3 regions of the Leisingera sp. S132 genome follow, and region 2 is predicted to be linked to each of the others. Evidence: riboswitches for the same ligand, from Rfam matches in the RefSeq annotation. Region 2 holds a riboswitch; each other region holds the start of a gene.
The links. A riboswitch is a leader RNA that binds a small molecule or an ion and turns the genes downstream of it on or off. The one in region 2 is predicted to bind cobalamin.

Region 1 (2,255 bases), 1.6 Mb from region 2:
TGACGCCAAGCGCCGCTGCCAGTGCCTTGAAGGTGAGAGCCTTGCTGCCGCCCTCATCGAGCAGCTGCAGGGCCTTTTTCAGCACATCATCCTTGCTGAGGGTGCGGCTGCCCCTGGGCGGGCGGCCTATGCGCGGGGGCATTGGTCAGGCCACCCGGAACGTGGTCTGGACCATGCCGGTGGGCAGGATGCGGGAGCTTGCTACCTGGAGGTCGATGTCCCGGTCCAGGCTGCCGAAAAGCGGGATGCCGCTGCCGATCAGGACCGGGACCGTTGTGATGGTCAGATCTGCGATCAGCCCCTGGCGCAGGAAGGACTGCACCATCCGCCCGCCGTCGATATAGGCGCGGGTCCAGCCCTGCTCTTGCAGCTCCTGCATGAGGTCTGCGGGCGCGGTGGTGCTGAGACGCACCTTATCCTTCAGCTCTTCGGGAATGTCCTGTTCTGTCAGGCTGTTGCTGAGGACCACAACCGGCTTGCTGTAGGGCCATTGGCCGAACCCCAGCACGGTGCGGAATGATCCTGTTCCCATAATCAGCCCGTCTACGCTGTCCATGAAGGCGGCAAAACCGCCATCGTCATCCTCGGCAACGGGCTGCTTGGACAGCCAGTCCAGCGAATGGTCCTGGCGGGCCACAAAACCGTCGAGGCTGGTGGCGATGAAGACATGGCCGGTGGTCATCGGATTCTCCTGTGCATCATTTAACTATATAGCATATAGTTAAATGCATTTCACCATCCAAGGGGCCGGCGCAAGACTCACTGCGTGCGAATCGATTCGGTGTGCCTAGCAGCGCCTAACCGCATGAAAGATAAGCGCCTGCCGCAAACGAACCGGCGGATGCCGGTTTGAGATTCTGGACATCCCTGTCCCTCCGGGCACGGCAATCATGCATGTCTTTTTCCGGTTTCGGCGGGTCGGATTTGTCTCCGCTTGGGGGGCGGGATTAGGGCAGTTTGCGCCTCAGCAAGGTGCCGCCCCTAGGGGCGGAGAATTGGGAAGCTGGTGAAACTCCGGCACTGCCCCCGCAACGGTGACCCCGGGCAAGGCATGGCAAAAACCACTGAAGCCGCAGCTTCGGGAAGGTGCCAGGCCCCGCCGCCAAAAGGCCCCGGGACAGTCCGGAAACCAGCCTTGCCCCGAAAACGTCAACCGCGGGCGGCGGCGGGGCGGTTGCAGGCGCGTGGCCTGCAATCTCTCTCCCCATGCCCGCAGCCAAGCCAACCTGCCGCGGGGATGCGGCAAAGGAGAGAAGCAGATGCTTCACGACAGCGAAATTCTGGCCAAACTGGTCGCCCGTCAGAAAAACTATTCCCTGGAGCAGGCGTTTTACACTGATCCGGGGGTGCTGGATCTGGACATGCGCCAGATCTTCTACCGCGAGTGGCTGTTTGCCATTCCGGCCTGCGAAATTCCGAAGGCCGGCAATTATGTGACCCATCAGGTGGGGTCCTACAATGTCATCATCGTGCGCGGCACCGATGGTGAGGTGCGTGCGTTCCACAATGCCTGCCGCCACCGCGGGTCGGTTGTGTGCAAGGCCAAGAAGGGAAATTCGCCCAAGCTGGTCTGCCCCTACCACCAGTGGACCTATGAGCTGGACGGCTCGCTGCTGTGGGCGCGCGACATGGGGCCGGAGTTCGACGCCTCCAAACACGGGCTGAAGCCGGTGCATTGCCGCGATCTGGCCGGGCTGATCTATATCTGCCTGGCGGATGAGGCGCCGGACTTCGATGCTTTTGCCGCAGTGGCCCGCCCCTATCTGGAGCCGCATGACCTGGGCAATGCCAAAGTCGCCTATGAAAGCTCGATCATCGAGAATGGCAACTGGAAGCTGGTTTGGGAGAACAACCGCGAGTGCTATCACTGCGGCGGCAACCACCCGTCGCTGTGCCGGACCTTCCCGGAAGATCCGTCCGTCACTGGTGTCGAGGGCGGCGAGACCCCGCCGCACCTGCAAAAGCATTTCGACCGGATCGAGGCGGCAGGTGTGCCGGCCCAGTTCCAGATAGACGCGCGCGGACAGTACCGGGTGGCGCGGATGCCGCTGAATGAAGGCGCCGAGAGCTATACCATGGACGGCAAGGCGGCTGTCGCCAAGAAGCTGGGCCGGGTGCCGTTTGCTGATGCAGGCACGCTGCTGAAATTCCACTACCCGACCACCTGGAACCACTTCCTGCCGGATCATTCCATCGTGTTCCGGGTGACCCCGATCAGCCCGACCGAGACTGAGGTCACCACCAAATGGCTGGTG
Region 2 (2,255 bases):
CGAAGTCTCTGGGACTGCGGCGCAGGAGATGCCTGTGCCCGTGAATATCTCCATCCATGAGGTGCCCGTCGCGGGCGGGAGGCTGGCGCTGTGCCCCTTGCCGGGCAAGGGCGGCGACTATGCGGGCGATATGGGCCGGATCAATGCCTGGAAGCCCGGGCTGGTGATCTCCATGACCACGGCGGAGGAACACGCGGCAGCGGGCAGCCACCGGCTGGGCTGCGACATCCAGAGCATGGCCAGCCGCTGGATCCATCTGCCGGTGCCGGACTTTGACGTGCCATCCCGGCAGGTGGCGGCGAAATGGCCCAAGGCCAGCGCCTCCGCAAGGATGGCGCTGGAGGGCGGCGGCCGGGTGCTGGTCCATTGCAAGGGCGGCTGCGGCCGCTCCGGCATGGCGGTGCTGCGGCTGATGATCGAAAGCGGCGAGGACCCGGCGCAGGCGCTGGCCCGGCTGCGGGCCGTGCGCCCCTGCGCGGTGGAGACGCAGGCGCAGCTGGAATGGGCCTATGCCGGGCGTCCGGCGGGGCTGCGGCCGCAATAGGCCGGCAGCCCGGTGCGGTCTGCCGTTCCCCAGATGCCGTGAGCCGGTTTCCGGCCTAGAGCGCCAGCATCTGCTCCGCCTGATGCACCTCCGCGGTTTTCGGCAGCGCCTCCATCAGCGCGCAGGGGCGGGCGTCCAGTCTTGACGCCGCAAAGCCGGTGCCGCCGCGGCTGAGGATTGCATCGGCAAAGCGGTCCAGCCCCTCGCGCGGGGCCTCTTCCCCGACACCGCAGAACAGCCGGATCCGGTCATGGCTGGCGGCAAACTGCGCCGGGCAGTTGCGCGGGCAGCCGTCCAGCACGCTGGTGCCGGTGATTTCGAAATCCTCATGGGTCATCGGCTTCGCCTTGGTCATCGCCTCTGCCAGTTTGGCGATCATCCGTTCTGCCGCGGGGCAGGGCCGCCCCAGGTATTTGCAATCCGTTGCCGCATAGAAATGCGTCTTGTCCGTCCACATCATGTTTGCGCCCTCCGCGCGTGGTGCGGGGGTTCGGGGACAAGAGACCGGATGAGAAAGCGGGAGCCCCGCGGTGCCATCAGACCCTGTCCGGACACCCCGCCCGGGTTCGAGTTTCACATTCGATGGCAGGTCTCCTGACTTGCGGGTCGCAGCTTTCCCGATCCTTCCCGGCCCATCGGGCCAGTGGCTCTATCGGGGTCGCTCGCCGCTTACAGTTGCGGGGGCAGTCGCGGAATTGGCCTTGCGCTGGGCGGGGCCGCACCGTGTTCCCTTTTCATCCCGGACACAAGATTCTGTGGCGCGGGAACCATCGCCACAAGCGGTAGCGGCTGCCCCCCCGAGTCGTCAATTGTTTTTCTGCGCCTGCATGGCCGCGGGCGCGGGCGTGTGCATCTGCAGGTGCAGCCCCCGGATCACATCCGAATCGCGCCGCACCCGGGCCAGCTGCCAGCCGCCTTGCAGCAGGATGTAGAAATTCTCGGCCGCGGCACGGGCCTCTGCCTCAGCCAGGCCCAGGCGCTGCGCATGGGCCGCGGTCTCTAGTATCCAGCCCTCGAACAGTTTGGCGGCGTGCTGGTGGAACGCCTCGTTTTCCGGTCCTTCGAACAGGGTGGCGGAAACCGGGCAGCCGCTCCATTTGCCTTGTTTGTCAAAGAGCTTGGCCAGCTTGTAGCAGACCGTCTTGGCGCCCTCTCGAAAGGTCGGCGCAGGGGTAAAGGCGGCGGCGATCAGTGCCAGCATCTGCTCCGAGGCCCAGTCTGCCGCAGCCAGCGCGAGGTCGGATTTTCCATTCGGGAAATGGTGGTAGAGCGAGCCCTTGGGAGCCTCTGCCGCGGCCAGCAGTTCGGCCAGGCCGGTGCCGCTGTAGCCCTTGTTGCGAAAGAGGCCGGCTGCCGCCCGCAGCAGCCGCTCGCGGGTGGGGGCGGGGCTGTCCGGGCCGGGCTGGGGTGTCGTCACGTCAGTCATGGCGGCAGGTTGACAGCATTAGACCGATTGGTCCAGAGGTGGAATAGACCAATCGGTCTAGGAGGGTGCCATGCTCGACAGCCATGCAGGACACACCGCGGATATCCGGGTGGAAGACGTGCGCTTTGCCGCCGGTGATGCAGAGCTGGCCGGGCGGCTTTACCACCCGGCGGCCCCGGCCAGGGCAGCGGTGGTGCTGAACGGCGCAACCGGGGTGCCGCAGGGCTACTACCGGCATTTCGCACACTGGCTGGCGGCGGAGCGGCAGATGGCCTGCTTGACCTA
Region 3 (2,255 bases), 420 kb from region 2:
AAGCTGCTGAGGGAGCCGAGCTTTCTGGCGGCGGCGAAGGCCTGTCAGGAAGTTTTCCCACCCGAGACGGCAGAGGCCGAGGCTGAGGAACAGGAAGCCCGGGCAGTGCGGCGCACATTCATCAAATTCACTTTCGAGAAAAGGTTCGCGCTGGACACTGCGCAGGTCAGCGAGGTGATCAACCGGCCCAAGGATCTTCTGGAACCGCCGTTTTCGTTGGAATTCGTCGAAGGAATCCTCAATTTGAGGGGGGAATTGATCACGCTGTTCAACCCGCGGATGCTATACGGGCTGCCGCCGGCGTCCAGTCAGGATCAGAAGGTTCTGATTTTCCGCCATGGCGAGCAGAAATTCGGGATTCTGGTGGATTCAGTTGATGAAATCATCATCACAACTGAAAACCGGGTGGCTGAGCTGAAATCCCTGGATCAGCAGCATGCGTCCAAAAGCATCGCCGAGGATGTCACCGGCTGCCTGCAGCATAAGACGCAGGACGGGCGCTACGAGTCGATCCTGATCCTGGACACAACCGCTCTGGTGGACCGCTGTTTCCACGCCGCCTAGCGGAGCTTTGTTGTGCTGGCGCAGTCAGACAGCGGCGGCTCCGTTCAATCAATTGCAGCCGCTCAAGCGCGGGCCGCCAGATAGTCGCGAATGCGCGTTGCTTGGGCGGATGCCTCCGGGATGTTGTGTCATCGCCCGTCCTGAACGGCGCGCTGGCCTGCCTGAAGAAATTGGCTGCCCGGCGAAGTTTTTCTTGCCGCAAGAGAGGTGATGCGCTACCCGCGCCTTACCGGTCCCGCAAGGGCTAAGAGGGAATCCGCGGCGCTGTCAGGCGCCAACCGGAACTGCCCCCGCAACTGTAGGCGGCGAGTGCTGTGCCATGATGTCACTGGACCATCCGGTCCGGGAAGACGGCGCAGGCAATGACCCGCCAGTCAGGAGACCTGCCGGTGAAAACTGAAGCACACCGGACGGGGTTGTCCGGGGAGGTTGCCGGTAACATGCGCCGCCAGCGCTGGAGGCTGCAAGAAGGGCCGGATCCCTTCGCCTGACCGGTCAATGCCCTTTCACCCGTTCTCCGGTCATTGACACATGGAGATCGAAATCATGTTTCTGCGTTCCGGCCTGATGGGCCTTTCTTTCGTTGCGGCCGCTCAGGCAGCCGCCGCCAGCGAGACCTTTCCGCTGACCCTTCAAAACTGCGGCGAGACCGTCACCTTTGAGGCGCCCGTTGCGTCCTCCGTGACCGTTGGCCAGGCTGCAACAGAGGTGCTCTATGCGCTGGGCCTGGGCGGCAAGGTGCTGGGCACCTCGGTCTGGTTCAACGATGTGCTGCCCGAATTTGCCGAGCTGAACGGCAAGGTCGAACGCCTCGCGGACAACGATCCGAGCTTTGAAAGCGTGGTGGCCAAACGCCCCGGTCTGGTGGCGGCCCAGTATGAGTGGCATGTCGGCCCCGAAGGCGTGGTCGCCAAGCGCGAGCAGTTCCATGACCTCGGCATCCCGACCTATGTGATGCCCGCAGATTGCGTTGGCAAGGACAACACCACCGGCGGTGACGGCACCCGCACCGAAATGTTCACCACCGACAGCCTCTATCAGGGCATCGAGGAACTGGCGGCGATCTTCGGCGAGGCCGGGAAGGGCGCGGAACTGGTCGCAGACTACAAGGCGCGCGAGGCCGCGGCTGTGGCCAAGGCGCAGGAGGTTGCGCTGGACGACGCCTCCGCCGTGTTCTGGTTCTCTTCGCCCGAGATGGAAAGCGACCCGTTCGTGGCCGGCCAGAAGGGCGCACCGGGCTACATGATGCAGCAGCTGGGCCTCCGCAATGTCATCAAAACCGACGAGGAATGGCCGACCGTGGGCTGGGAGACCATCGCCAAGGCCAACCCGACCGTGATCGTGATTGCCCGTATGGACCGCCGCCGCTTTGCCGCGGATGACTATGAGAAAAAGCTGGAGTTCCTGCGCAATGATCCGGTCGCCAGCCAGATGGACGCGGTCAAAAATGATCGTATCGTGGTGATGGACGCCCAGGCCATGGATGCCACCATCCGCGCCATCCCGGCGCTGGAGGATCTGGCTGCTGAACTCAGCGCGATCGGCAACGGCGAATGAGCGCAGCCGCCGCATTGGCCTGGCAGGGCATCCGGGGCGCATGCCTGGCCCTGCCAGTGCTGGCCGCGGCGGTTCTGGCTGGTGCAATGATCGGGGAAACCCCGCTTGCGCCTGACCTAGTTCTGTCCGTTCTG

Region 1: linked by a shared signal. The riboswitch ahead of K3725_RS03010 (aromatic ring-hydroxylating dioxygenase subunit alpha) and the one ahead of K3725_RS14975 (hypothetical protein) in region 2 are both predicted to bind cobalamin.
Region 3: linked by a shared signal. The riboswitch ahead of K3725_RS12885 (ABC transporter substrate-binding protein) and the one ahead of K3725_RS14975 (hypothetical protein) in region 2 are both predicted to bind cobalamin.

What each region holds. Positions count from the first base shown of each region.
Region 1 is NZ_CP083553.1:632,668-634,922, forward strand. Features, by position in the region: gene K3725_RS03000 (TetR/AcrR family transcriptional regulator) at 1-142, opposite strand, end outside; gene K3725_RS03005 (dihydrofolate reductase family protein) at 146-682, opposite strand; cobalamin riboswitch at 954-1,153, shown strand; gene K3725_RS03010 (aromatic ring-hydroxylating dioxygenase subunit alpha) at 1,260-2,255, shown strand, end outside.
Region 2 is NZ_CP083553.1:3,022,395-3,024,649, reverse strand. Features, by position in the region: gene K3725_RS14980 (protein-tyrosine phosphatase family protein) at 29-544, shown strand; gene K3725_RS14975 (hypothetical protein) at 600-1,004, opposite strand; cobalamin riboswitch at 1,111-1,331, opposite strand; gene K3725_RS14970 (TetR/AcrR family transcriptional regulator) at 1,350-1,970, opposite strand; gene K3725_RS14965 (serine aminopeptidase domain-containing protein) at 2,041-2,255, shown strand, end outside.
Region 3 is NZ_CP083553.1:2,600,631-2,602,885, reverse strand. Features, by position in the region: gene K3725_RS12890 (chemotaxis protein CheW) at 1-564, shown strand, start outside; cobalamin riboswitch at 778-970, shown strand; gene K3725_RS12885 (ABC transporter substrate-binding protein) at 1,111-2,121, shown strand; gene K3725_RS12880 (iron ABC transporter permease) at 2,118-2,255, shown strand, end outside.